DNA from 3 places in the Xenorhabdus griffiniae genome. Region 2 is predicted to be linked to each of the others. Evidence: predicted binding sites of a transcription regulator. Region 2 holds the regulator's gene; each other region holds the start of a gene.

Region 1 (4,775 bases), 630 kb from region 2:
TGTCCATCCCATTCAGGGGAAGTTATTCAGCATGTTAAATTTGAGCACAGCTTAAATAGTGGGTAGTAACAGTACCTGTTGGAATGGACTCTGGTTGTTCAATTATTGAGTTGATAATCCAGTAAGATGATAGTCAAGTAAATAGAAAATCAAGTAAATAGAAAAAATAGTGGTTTTTTGCGATCGTGTTAAGACGATAAGCCCGTTATTTTTTTTTCTTTGCTGTTCCTCTCTTATGACGCCAATACATCAGTACAGAAGCGGATAACCCGCTGATCAACAGAATGACAGGCAAAATTACCAAAATATTCATGACCATATCTTGATGTGCTTTAACGAAAGGGATTTGGTTCAAGATATAGCCAAAACCCACGATAATAATGACCCATAAGAAGCCACTTAACCAGTTAAAAAATTGAAAGCGTTTATTATTTAGGCCAGAAATACCGGCAAATGTTGGCAGGAGAGTACGAACAAACGCTAAAAAGCGTCCGATAAGCAAGGCAGACAGACCGTGTTTAGAGAATAAGACATTGGCACGTTGGCGATATTGCAAAGGAAGTTGAGCTAGCCAGTTTTTGACAATACGGGTATGGCCGAGCCAGCGCCCCTGTAAATAACCCAGCCAACAACCCAGGCTTGCTGCGATGGTTAGCAGAACTACCGTGGGAATGAAACTCATGACACCTTTGGCAATTAAAGCACCGGAAAGCACCAACAGAGTATCGCCGGGCAAAAAGGCGGCTGGCAGTAGGCCATTTTCCAGCACTAGCGTGACAAAGAGGACGCCATAAATAACCCAGATGACGTCTGGATTGGCAAGTTGATTAAAATCATGATGCCAGAGTGCATGTACGATCTCGCTTAACGTTTCCATTGTTTATCCTGTGACTTTTGCGAGTAAAATAATTAACAAACAGATCTGCTTCAGTGTACCGCAAAATGATGAAAGGAGGGGATTTGATTCAGCATCAGGGGAAACCGTGGCTATCTGCAAAAGGAAAGAGATAGCCACAATTGGAAGGTGGAACTTAACGAATGGCCAAACGAGCAAAACCGGCTTCCAAATCATCAATCAAGTCTTGTGGATTTTCCAGCCCAATATGGAGACGGAATAAAGTGCCGGTTTTTGGTGGTGAAGGGTATTGACGTAGCCGTTGCAGCATTTCTGGTTGAATGCCTAAAATCAATGACTCAAAACCTCCCCACGAAAAGGCCATCTTAAAATGATTCAGGTTATCGAGATAATCTGCAAATTGTTGGTGTGTAAGCTGGGTATTCAGGAGAAAAGAAAATAGCCCACAGGAGCCAGTGAAATCACGCTGAAAGAACTGATGCCCTGGGCAAGAAGGTAAGGCAGGGTGATAAACTTCGGCAACTTCCGGCCGCTGAGCAAGCCATTTGGCGATTTTGATACTGTTTTCTTCGTGTTGTTTTAAACGAATGGCTAAGGTGCGTAACCCTCGGTTTGCCATATACACTGTATCGGGATCGGCAATTTGCCCTAGCAGATAAGATCCTTCCCTAAGTTGATCCCAACATCGCGCATTAGCGACCGCTGTACCCAGCATCCCGTCTGAATGACCAATAATATATTTGGTGGCGGATTGGATGGAAATATCGATGCCAAACTCCAGAGCCTTAAACAGTACGCCAGCCGCCCATGTATTATCAATGATAATCACAATCTCAGCATTGACTTGTCGAATCGCACGCACGATAGCAGGAATATCTTGCACTTCCATCGTCAGAGAGCCGGGTGATTCAAGAAAGATAACTTTGGTATTAGGCTGAATCAGCGAAGCAATATTTTCTCCGATCATGGGGTTAAAATAATCGGTGGAAACCCCCATTTTTTTCAGCACATGCTGGCAAAATTCCTGTGTAGGTTCATAGGCCGTACCTGTCATTAAAACATGATCACCGGTTGCCACAAATGCCAGAATTGAATGGGTAATCGCTGCCGTACCGGAAGGATAAAGAGCACAGCCAGCGCCGCCTTCCAGTTCAGCCATCGCTGCCTGGAAAGAAAAGTGAGTCAAAGTGCCACGGCGTCCATAAAATAATTCACCTTTGGCACGGTTCTTCAAGGCTTGCTTTAAATCTTCAACGGTATCGAAAATGACAGATGAAGTGCGTTGAATCAGGGGATTAACGGCACTTTGCGTATATCTTTTTTGTCTCCCTGCACTAACCAATAAGGTTTCTAGTTTTTTTTCTGTCATGGCATCGTTCCCCAAGTTATTTCCTGCCTGTATCTATACGCATTAAACTTCAAGTTGCAATTTACAACACGATATGAAACCTGATTTCTCCCCGCGAAGCTGGGAGAAATCACACGCATCTTGAAGTGAGATGGGTATAAATAGAATCGTTTAAATAATGATGAGCAAGTTAAAAGATTTGGGCGCGTTTTACCAAAGAGATTCGAACAACTTGACGAAAATTCAAGGTGAGCTGGTGTGGTCAATCAGGATTGATTAATGAAGGCGCATCATTAAGTGAGACTTTTTTATTAAATAGTAATGATAATTACTATCAAATCGACAAATGTCTGATATCATTTGTAGCGGACTTTTTCCTCTTTCGAGGTAAGAGGCATGGATCAGGGCTCAAATGAAACCAGTATCTTCACTTTGCAGTGCCGTTATCAAGCTGCAAGAGGTCGGAGATGTGTGGTCAAAAAGTGAGCTGTGACTCAGGAAATATTAGGATTAGCAAGATGAGTAAACGTGATTCACTGCTAAGTAACAGAATCTATAAGAAAGAGAGTAAGGCTAACTGATGCGTAATTTGACAGCTTCTATTCTATTGGCACTCGGATTAACAAGTTCAGCATGGGCTGATACAACACCAGCCACGTCAGAAAATCAGGCTGCTGCTCAGGTAACACCAGCATCTTCCCCAGCTCTGCAAGCGGCTGAACCAACAACTGATGCACCATCAACCCCAGATGCACAAACCGTGACGGCAGATACCACGGAAAATGTAGCGGTGACGGCAGAAGAAACCGTTGTGGCACCCATTAAAGAAGTTTCTGGCAACCAGTCTGGTGGTTTCGCAACGGATCTGTCTGTTTGGGGTATGTATCAAAACGCAGATGCGGTAGTAAAAACTGTTATGGTGGGACTGGTGATCGCTTCTGTCATCACATGGGCGCTGTTTTTCTCCAAAGGTACAGAACTCTTAATGGCTCGCCGTCGTTTGTGTAAAGAGCAATTGGCTTTGGCCGACGTAGCCAATCTGGATGAAGCAGTGAAAATTGCAGCAGATTTTGGCAATCGCAGCATCAGTCGTCTGTTGTTGAGTGAAGCACAGTCTGAGCGTGCTCTGTCTGTTGACAGTATTGACAAGGTTGGAACCAAAGAGCGAACTTCGTTCCGTATGGAACGTGCCGTTGCCGCCATTAGCCGCCATATGGGGCGTGGTAACGGTTATCTGGCGACCATTGGCGCAATTTCTCCGTTTGTGGGGCTGTTTGGTACTGTTTGGGGGATCATGAACAGTTTTATCGGCATTGCGCATTCACAAACGACTAACCTGGCCGTTGTTGCACCAGGGATTGCGGAAGCACTGTTAGCGACCGCATTGGGGCTGGTAGCAGCGATCCCTGCGGTTGTGATTTATAACGTCTTTGCCCGCGTTATTTCGTCATACCGTGGTCAGGTGGGAGATATGGCCGCTAAGGCAATCCTGTTGCTGGGACGTGATCTTGATCTGGCTGAAAGCAAAACAGAAAAAGCAGAAGCAAGGTAATAAATTATGGCAATACGTCTTAATGAAGATTTGGACGATAACGGCGAACTGCATGAAATTAACGTTACGCCGTTTATTGACGTGATGTTAGTGCTATTGATTATTTTCATGGTAGCAGCGCCATTGGCAACGGTAGATATTAAAGTTGATTTGCCAGCATCAACCGCTAAGCCGCAACCACGACCAGAAAAACCGGTATTTTTAACGGTAAAAGCAGATAAGCAGTTGTATGTGGGAGAGCAGGCGGTTGATCGTAATAACTTGTCTTTGGTATTGGATCAAACCACGCAATCCAACAAAGACACAACAATTTTCTTTCAGGCTGATAAAACCGTGGATTATGAAACCCTGATGAGTGTCATGGATTCCCTACGCAAAGCGGGTTATCTCAAAGTGGGATTAGTGGGGATGGAATCAGTTTCCGCACAATAACGTTTCTTTGATTACCTGAAATATGAACTGCCCGAATCGTTAATCGGGCAGTTTTAAGTAATCACCAGGACTGCTTCTTCCAGTCAAAAGGTAATAGTTCACTAAGAGATAAAATCTTTTCTTGAGAGACTTTTACTTCTGCATGGATATTTTCTGGATTTATCTGGCTGATAAACTCTCGGCAACGGCCACAGGGAGGAATGATATTGCCATGCCGGTTAACAGCAATAATCCTGATTATCTGTGTTTCACCTCGCTTTATCATCTCAGCGATGGCACAGTGCTCTGCACAAAATCCCATAGAGCAAGCTGTATCAATATTAATACCAGTATAAATATGACCAGATTTACTTTGAATAACGGCACCTACGTGACCATATTTAATATATTTATTTAATTGAGTCGGGGATATTAGGCAATGTGCCATATGCTCCATTTCCTCAAAAGAAACCACAAAATACTCCTTGTTCATAATTGAATGGATTAATAAAGTAGATGGCTCAGTCTGTTATATTAAGAATAAACTCAATAACCGATTGTGCCATCTCCTTCTCATTATCGCCTTCAACCCGAATAATCACTTCCAT
Region 2 (4,775 bases):
TGCGGAACATCTGGTCTTTAACCGTACGGTTGGTCTGCGTGATACTTGGGCGAAAATCTCACAAGAGTAATCATCTCACTAAGATAATGTGACCTCGTACACAAAAAAGCGTGATTATTTTCACGCTTTTTTTGCCTGATAGCCTCGTAATGAAAATTAACTCCTTCAGCTAAGATTAAAAATTGCCTTATAGTCCCATATTGTATAGGGTTATTGTCTGACCAAATTTGTACACTATTTACCCAAAAATTTGCCCAAAAATTTACCCATCGAAAAAATAATAAGTTCGGACGAGGTAATTTATGAAACCCATTAAATTACGTACTTTGGCAGCATTCATCACGGCAGTTGGATTTATAGGCAACGCTCATACAGAAATAACACCGGCAATGTCATCACAGCAGATCGTAGATTTGCTGAGCCAGTTAAAAGTCAATTTCAACGTCATTGATAATCAGGCGGGTTCACATGGTACAGATTGTGCCATTCTTGGCGCTGATTCGGCGGCCTGTAATCGAGTCAATATCATCTTGAGCAATGGTGAGCAGGCAATCAACTCTTCTGATTGGGCGCTCTATTTTCACAGTATTCGCCAAATACTGAAACTGGATAATGATCAATATAAAATCACTCATGTTACGGGTGACTTACATAAACTGGAACCGACGAAAAAATTTACGGGCATCAAAGCCAATGAAAAGGTCGTGTTACCGATTATTGGTGAATATTGGCAAATTTACAGTACGGATTTTATGCCGCGTTGGTATGCGACTTCCGGTGATGCAAGGCCCAAGGTCTTGGTAAGTACCGATACGGAGAACATCAGCCAATTTTTATCCGATCTGGAAGGTGAACAGTGGAAACGAACCACCGCGGATAACAATATCCTGATGACACCTGAAAACCGCTTTGCAAAAAACCAACAGGTGGCAATAATCAGTGAAGATAAGCTGCGAGGACAGATTATTCCGACACCGAAAGTCCTTTCCGTTCATTCCCAGGATGTGGATTTATCTCGTGGCGTGAAATTAGAGTTGGGCGGATTGAGTGGCGAATCTATTAACGTGATCAAGGAGCATTTCAAAGCCCGTGATATTCCTTTAACGGATAACGGTTATCGAATAGCGACCCAGATCAACGCAAACCAATTTACCAAGTCCTGGAGAGTAAACGGTGCGTATTCATTGGAGATTACTACCAAAGGAACACAAATCGTCGCGTTTGATCAATCTGGCGTATTCTATGGTTTGCAGTCACTGTTTTCCTTACTTCCTGCCAATGGTATGCCAAAGATTGCGACATTGACGGCAAAAGATGCACCACGGTTTGAATATCGTGGGGTGTTCCTCGATGTTGGACGAAATTTTCATAGTAAAGAAGCTGTCCTGCGCCTGCTTGATCAAATGTCCCGCTATAAACTGAACAAATTCCATTTCCATCTAAGTGACGATGAAGGCTGGCGTTTGGAGATCCCTGGTTTACCGGAATTGACAGAAATCGGTAGTCAACGCTGTCATGATCTGAGTGAGACTCAATGCTTATTGCCGCAGTTGGGATCAGGCCCAGATAGCCACAACATGGGAAGTGGTTATTTTAGCCGTCAGGATTACATTGATATTTTGCATTATGCCAAAGCCCGCCAGATAGAAGTGATCCCAGAAATTGATATCCCCGCCCATGCTCGTGCCGCAGTGATGTCGATGGAAGCGCGCTATAAGCGGCTTATGGCACAGGGCAAAGAGCAGGAAGCCAATGAATATCGTCTGCTTGATCCGACAGATACCTCGAATACAACCTCAGTGCAGTTCTATGATCGTCACAGTTATCTTAACCCGTGTATGGACTCTTCAAAACGGTTTGTCGATAAAGTAATTAGCGAAGTTGTTGCCATGCATAAAGCGGCCGGTCTGCCGTTGAATACATGGCATTTTGGTGGGGATGAGGCAAAAAATATTCGTTTGGGTGCTGGATATCAGGATAGAGATGGACCGATTGTGCCAGATAAGGGGATTATCAACCAGAAAATTGAAGACAAGCCGTGGGCAAAATCTCAGGCTTGTCAGAAGATGATAGCGCAAGGCGTCATTAAAGATGTTGATGAACTTGCCAGTTATTTTGCCATTGAAGTCAGCAAAATCGTCAATGCCCACGGTATCAGCACCATGCAGGCATGGCAGGATGGCCTAAAATATGCCAAATCGGCAAAAGATTTCGCGACTCAATATGTAGCAGTGAACTTCTGGGATACCCTATATTGGGGAGGCTACGATTCTGCCAATGACTGGGCGAATAAGGGTTATCGGGTTGTTGTTTCCAGTCCTGATTATGTTTATCTGGATATGCCATATGAAGTTCATCCGAAAGAGCGGGGCTACTATTGGGCAACTCGCTTTAATGATGAGGCGAAAATTTTCAGCTTTGCCCCGAACAATATGCCACAAAATGCTGAGACTTCGGTGGATCGTGATGGCTATCACTTTAATACCCATAGTAATAAACGCTGGCCGGGAGCTTATGGCATATCGGGGCAATCATGGAGTGAAACCGTGCGTACCGATGAACAAATGGAATATATGATCTATCCACGCTTATTGCCGCTGGCGGAACGGGCATGGCACCAAGCTGAATGGGAGCAGAATTATCAGCAGGGCAGGGAATATAAAGGTGGAATAACGCATTATGTTGAGATTGCTCTCTTGCAACAAGATTGGGAACGCTTTGCCAATCTGATAGGACAGCGTGAGCTGGCTAAGCTGGATAGCGCCAAAATCACATATCGTTTGCCAGTGCCAGGCGGCAGAATTGTTTCTGGAACACTAGAAGCGAATATCGCATTACCAGGGGTGGTTATCCAATACTCATTGGATAATGGAAAAACATGGCAGGATTATAATGACAGACAGCGGCCTCATGTCAGCGGCAATGTGAAAATTCGTTCTGCCAATACTGATAGAAGCCGTTTTAGCCGTATAGATGAAGTTAAACTCTAACAGTTGCCTGGAGAAATGAGGGCAATAAATTGATAAAGCAACCTGCCGATTAATTATCAAGTTAATCGGCAGGTTGCTTATTTAGGTGAATAAATTGCAGAAGCAAATGGTTGCAATTATTTCATTGTCAGCGCTTGTTTATCATGCTTTTTCATCATGAAGCGTGCTATTTTCGCGGCAATCACCATCAGCACAGTGACCATATAAATAAAGACTGTGGTTTGAGAGCTTAATTCCATAACGCTCAGCGATATTTTTCTGACGCTCCTCAATGAATTCATCGTTAAATTCAATGACTTTACCGCAGTCGAGACAAATCAGATGGTCATGGTGATGTTGCTGAGTGAGTTCAAAAACCGATTTACCGCCTTCAAAATTGTGGCGTGTGACAATGCCAGCATCATCGAACTGGTTCAACACGCGATAGACAGTGGCGAGGCCAATCTCTTCACCGATATCAATCAGTTTTTTGTAGAGATCCTCCGCACTGACATGATGGCATTCTGGGTCCTGTAGCACTTCCAGAATTTTCAGTCGTGGAAGAGTTACTTTAAGTCCAGCATTTTTCAATGCTTTATTGTTGTCGGTCATGCGGATTCAGTCCTGTAACTTGAGTTAAGTGCACTTATGATACTTGGGGGTATCGTGAGGGAGTTTCATGTTGCTGATTATAGGCATGGATATTAAAAATGAAAACCATGCCTATTCATATATCATGACACATTATGCAAGAATAATCCTGCCTGAAAGGGCTTTTCTCTTCTTATTAAGCTTAAGCGCCTAGGATCTCTGACAGGCTCATTTCAGCCTTGATCTGCTGCACCCAGTTTTCAACGCGCTCATCTGTCAATTCAGGTTGACGATCTTCATCAATGGCCAGGCCAATAAAATGGTTATCGTCGGCCATACCTTTAGACGCTTCAAAATGATATCCTTCGGTTGGCCAGTGACCTACAATAATGGCACCACGAGGTTCAATAATATCGCGAATGGTGCCCATAGCGTCACAGAAGTATTCTGCATAATCTTCCTGATCACCACAGCCGAACAAAGCAACCAGTTTTCCGTCGAAGTTGATCTCTTCCAGTGTTGGGAAGAAATCATCCCAGTCACATTGAGCTTCACCGTAATACCAGGTTGGGATGCCAAGCAGCAGAATATCGAAGGCTTCAATGTCTTCTTTGCTGCTTTTGGCAATATCGTGGACTTCAGCAACATCAGCACCGCCCAATTTTTCTTGGATCATTTTGGCGATGTTCTCTGTGTTGCCTGTATCACTGCCGAAGAATATACCTATTATTGCCATAAAATGGGTTAACCTCTTGTTTTATTTGTGTATTAAATCTATACACATCACGCTGAAATCAGCTAGAAAAATGTCAGTTTCAGTAACATGAAAAGCGTTATTTTGACCAAACATCCATGACAAATCTGTCAGATTTGTGTGGTGACACCGCTTCGTTGTGTTTAATAAAAGCCGTTAATCGGCAAGGTGATTTTTTTCTGTCAGTTGGGCTAATAGCATTTGTTCAATCAATTCACTGCGGCTAATGTTGCGCTGTTTTGCCAGATGATTTAGTGCTGCGACGGCATCTTCATTAAGTTTGAGTTCCACTCGACGCAATCCTCTGACTTTATCTCGTCGCAACTGGTTGCGTTTATTGATCCTAAGCTGTTCATCCCTGGACAGTGGATTTGTTTTAGGTCGCCCAGGCCTGCGTTCATCTGCGAACAAATCCAGTGTGGTGCGATCAGTTTGTTCTTTTGCCATAAATTCAATTGATA
Region 3 (4,775 bases), 1.5 Mb from region 2:
ATTAATAGGTTCGCCCACAGATCCCATAATGCGCAATGACGTACGTTTAGTACCTTCTATGGCTTTATCACCTTCGGCCATCAATGCTCTGATAGCGGTTGGCGCAGTATAAAGAATGTTCACTTTATGCTTATCAACCACCTGACAAAGACGGTTAACATTGGGATAGTTGGGGACACCTTCAAACATTAAAGTGGTGGCTCCACAAGACAGAGGCCCATATAGCAGGTAACTATGCCCTGTTACCCACCCTATGTCGGCGGTACACCAGTAAATCTCTCCTGGACGATAGTCAAACGTGTATTTAAACGTTAAAGATGTGTAGACTAAATAACCACCCGTCGTATGCAGGACGCCTTTAGGTTTGCCTGTAGAGCCTGAAGTATAAAGAATGAATAATGGATCTTCGGCACCTATTTCTTCAGCGGGACACTCAGCACTCACACTTTCGGTCAGTTCGTGCCACCATAAATCACTATTGTCATTCCAGTTTTTGGTATTTCCGGTACGCTTAAAAACAACCACATGAGTCACACTAGTAACGTCAGAATGGTTGAGCGCCTCATCGACATTTTTTTTCAATGGGATTGTGCGGCCTGCTCGCAAGCCTTCATCTGCGGTAACCACGAGCTTAGCGTTGCAATCGATCACTCGGCCAGCGATGGCATCAGGAGAGAAGCCACCAAAAATGACGGAATGGATCGCTCCGATACGGGCACAGGCCAACATTGCGACGGCGGCTTCTGGCACCATTGGCATATAGATAGCCACAACATCGCCTTTTTTGATCCCCAGTTTTTTCAATACATTAGCAAACTGGCAGACGTCATGATGTAATTCTCGATAGGTAACATGGCGAGATTCTGCGGGATTATCTCCTTCCCATATAATGGCAGTTTGATCACCACGTTCTTGCAAATGGCGATCAAGACAATTGGCACTTAAGTTCAGGGTGCCATCTTCAAACCAGCGGATGCTGATATGCCCAGGATCGAAAGAGGTATTTTTGACCTTGGTGTAGGGCCTAATCCAGTCAACTACGTTACCTTTTTCACCCCAGAAACCCTCTGGGTCTTGTAATGACCTTTGATAGTCATATAGGTACTGTTGCTTGCTTATCAGGGCCGTGTCTGCAATATCAGCAGGAATAAGATGCTTGATTATTTGAGTCATATTTTTATCTCCTTGCAATTGTTAATACTATGTCAAAACAAGGTTAACTTAAGTGTAAGAAGAAATTTTGTTTCTTTTTTGCGCGGAAGATCACGCAATAAAGAGAATAAATTTTATGGAATGATCATTTAATGCTGTAGATTTAATCAATACTAAGTAATGAGTTTATTATTTTAATTGGATTTATATTCTGTTATTTAAGTTTATTATTGATATTTTTATCTATGAGGAGGTATGAAACGTGAATGTATAAAGGAAACCACAGCAATAACATGGAATTGATAATCATTTTCATTATTGTTCAATTCACTATAATCATGTTGTTCACAAGGTGTGAGCTTTATATATTCTAAATTCTAAACAACTGGAGATATGATATGAGCCATTCATTGCCTTCTCTACCTTACTCCTATGATGCGCTAGAGCCTCATTTCGATAAACAAACGATGGAAATTCACCATACTAAACACCATCAGACGTATGTCACTAACACGAATACGGCTCTGGAAGCCTTTCCAGAATTAAGCGAACTTCATATCGATGAACTCATTCAGCAGCTTGATAAAATTCCAGCTGATAAACGCACTTTTATTCGTAACAATGCGGGTGGTCACTCAAACCATAGCCTGTTTTGGAAAGGTTTAAAATTAGGCACAGTATTGGATGGTGCTTTGAAGGCCGCGATTGAGCGTGATTTTGGCAATATTGACAGTTTCAAAGAAAAATTTGAACAAGCGGCAGCAACTCGTTTTGGCTCTGGCTGGGCGTGGTTGGTACTGAAAGAAGATGGCAAACTGGCTGTTGTTTCAACGGCCAATCAGGATAGCCCACTAATGGGTGAAGAAATAGCGGGCGCTTCTGGTTACCCGATTGTGGGTCTGGATGTATGGGAACATGCTTATTACCTGAAATATCAAAATCGCCGCCCTGATTACATCAAAGCATTTTGGCATGTAGTCAACTGGGATGAAGCAGCAAAACGTTACGAAGAAAAAACGAAATAATCCCTCCTATTATTTTTTCATAAGAATGCGGGTCATTGCTGTGCCCCGCATTCTTATTGTCTGTAATCTTGGTTATTATGCCTGGATAATACGTGTACATCTCCATTAGCTCATTGAGAGGGAATAAAGAATGTATTATCCACAAATATATAGAGGCAAAATATCATCGTCAGAAACATTGGGTTTCAGTGCGATCAATAAATTGGTGGTGAATGGTCGTTTACAGCTAACCTCTCTTGGGCTAGAAGGCGATGAACAAGCGGAAACTCGCTTTCATGGTGGCGCTGATCGTGCGCTTTGCCATTATCCAGGTGAGCATTACCTATTTTGGAAAAGGCAATTTCCTGAATTGGCGGAATTATTTGCCTCCCCCTTGTTTGGTGAAAATATATCTACAGAAGGCATGACAGAAGATAATGTCTATATTGGTGATATTTTCCACTGGGGTGAAGCTCTGATTCAAGTAACTCAACCACGTTCTCCATGTTATAAACTCAATTTTATTACAAACATCAATGAGTTTGCTGCGATGATGCAAAATAATGGGCGATGTGGTTGGTTATATCGAGTTATCTCTCCTGGTTTGGTCAGTGCTGGTGAACCGATAAAACTGTTAAGCCGTAATAGCGATGTTTCTGTTAAGGAAGCTATTTCCATTGCTTTTCATAACCCATTTGATGAAGAGCTGTATCGTCGTTTAATGGGGGCGGCTGGGCTGTCTGCCAGTTGGAATCTGACGATGCAAAAGCGCATATTGCATGGAAAAATCGAGGATTTTAATCGTCGTTTATTGGGTAATTAACGGAATTTATATGCCAAAGGGGGGAAATGGATACCCTTTGGCATTGATATAGAATCGGCTGTTACGGATGAGCGATCAAGCCTACCGCTTCATAGACTTTATCCAAGGTTGCCTGAGCGCGAGCCTGAGCCTTGGCCGCACCTTCTGCCATAATTTGGTTAAGTAAAGCTTCATCATTACGGAAATGATGGAAACGTTCCTGTAAGCCTGTCAGCATTTCACTTACTGCGTCTGCGACGGCTCCTTTCAGATGGCCGTACATTTTACCTTCAAACTCGGCTTCTAATTCAGGAATAGTTTTACCTGTTACACCAGCGAGGATATCCAGTAAGTTGGAAACGCCGGGTTTGTTTTCCTGATCATAACGCACGCAAGGTGGCTCGTCAGAATCGGTAACCGCGCGTTTAATTTTCTTGGCGACGGATTTAGGGTCTTCCAGCAGAGCAATGACGTTATTGCGATTATCATCCGATTTCGACATTTTCTTGCTTGGATCTTGCAATGACATCACGCGAGCACCACCTGTTGGAATGAATGGCTCTGGAACAGTGAAAATATCGCCATATAAAGCGTTAAACCGCAGCGCCAAATCACGGGTTAATTCAAGGTGCTGCTTTTGGTCAATACCCACAGGGATCTGATTAGCCTGATAAAGCAAAATATCGGCAGCCATTAGAACCGGATAATCAAACAGGCCAGCATTGATATTTTCTGCATGGCGAGCTGATTTATCCTTGAACTGAGTCATACGGCTTAGTTCACCGAAATAAGCGTAGCAATTTAGCACCCAGCTTAACTGGGAATGTTGTGGCACGTGTGACTGAACGAAGATGGTACTTTTCTTTGGATCAATACCACAGGCAAGGTAAAGCGCCAGCGTGTCCAGCGTGCGTTTTTTCAGTTCATTAGGATCTTGACGCACGGTAATGGCGTGCTGGTTAACGATGCAATAGATGCAATCGTATTCATCTTGCATTTTAACCCACTGACGTAACGCCCCCATATAGTTACCGATGGTCAATTCACCGGAGGGTTGTGCGCCGCTGAATACAATAGGTTTTTGGGAGTTTGGTTTCATTGCAGTGGGTTCATTCATTTTATTAAGCTTCCTGTATTTTCAGACTGGATAATGGGTTCAAAGTGGATAGTCCAATAATTGGGAGTAAATCCGAAAAATGGTCCAATACATAATTTGGGTGGCTCGATGCTATCGACTCTCCGTAGTTATAGCCATAGGTTAAGCCAACACATGGGCAACCTGCCGCTTGCGCAGCCAAAATATCATTACGGGAATCGCCAACAAAAAGCAATTCTTCTTTATGCAAACCAAACATACCCATCGTTAGATAGAGTGGTGCGGGATGAGGCTTTTTCTCTTTAACATCGTCACCGCCGAGTACCAATGAAAAGTATTCACTGATACCTAATGATTCCAGCAATGGAGCAATAAAAGGGGTGGGTTTATTCGTAACAATCGCCATTGGCAAATGGTGGTTTGCCAGTTCTGCCAACGTTTCTTTTACCTGGGGAAACAGTTGGCTGCCTGTGGTTACACTGGTTTCATAAAACTTATCAAACAACTTGCGTGTTTCGCTATGCAATTCGGCAGACAGTTCTGCTCCAGCCCACTTTAACGCGCGTTCAACCATGACATCAGCACCATTGCCTATCCAGACAGCGACGTGTTCCTTGCCCGCGGCGGGTAAGCCTTTGGCCATCAGAGCCTGATCCAAAGCATCAGCCAGACCGCCCGCACTGTCCACCAGTGTGCCATCCAAATCAAATGCAATGGCACG

Evidence for each region. The regulator Fur, encoded in region 2, represses iron uptake genes when iron is present. The targets are predictions, from matches to a motif close to ATAATAATGAGAACNACTATCAA.
Region 1: the regulator Fur is predicted to act here: its motif matches at 2,520-2,542, upstream of exbB (tonB-system energizer ExbB).
Region 3: the regulator Fur is predicted to act here: its motif matches at 1,452-1,474, upstream of sodA (superoxide dismutase [Mn]).

Annotation. Positions count from the first base shown of each region.
Region 1 is NZ_CP147737.1:949,876-954,650, reverse strand. Features, by position in the region: gene WDV75_RS04190 (DedA family protein) at 206-877, opposite strand; gene metC (cystathionine beta-lyase) at 1,032-2,225, opposite strand; gene exbB (tonB-system energizer ExbB) at 2,785-3,756, shown strand; gene exbD (TonB system transport protein ExbD) at 3,763-4,188, shown strand; gene WDV75_RS04170 (cytidine deaminase family protein) at 4,250-4,642, opposite strand; gene WDV75_RS04165 (HPr family phosphocarrier protein) at 4,689-4,775, opposite strand, start outside.
Region 2 is NZ_CP147737.1:1,577,541-1,582,315, forward strand. Features, by position in the region: gene glnS (glutamine--tRNA ligase) at 1-70, shown strand, start outside; gene WDV75_RS07120 (beta-N-acetylhexosaminidase) at 303-2,990, shown strand; gene fur (ferric iron uptake transcriptional regulator) at 3,132-3,581, opposite strand; gene fldA (flavodoxin FldA) at 3,763-4,296, opposite strand; gene ybfE (LexA regulated protein) at 4,471-4,761, opposite strand.
Region 3 is NZ_CP147737.1:50,151-54,925, forward strand. Features, by position in the region: gene acs (acetate--CoA ligase) at 1-1,173, opposite strand, end outside; gene sodA (superoxide dismutase [Mn]) at 1,551-2,177, shown strand; gene yiiM (6-hydroxyaminopurine reductase) at 2,308-2,979, shown strand; gene trpS (tryptophan--tRNA ligase) at 3,041-4,075, opposite strand; gene WDV75_RS00250 (phosphoglycolate phosphatase) at 4,080-4,775, opposite strand, start outside.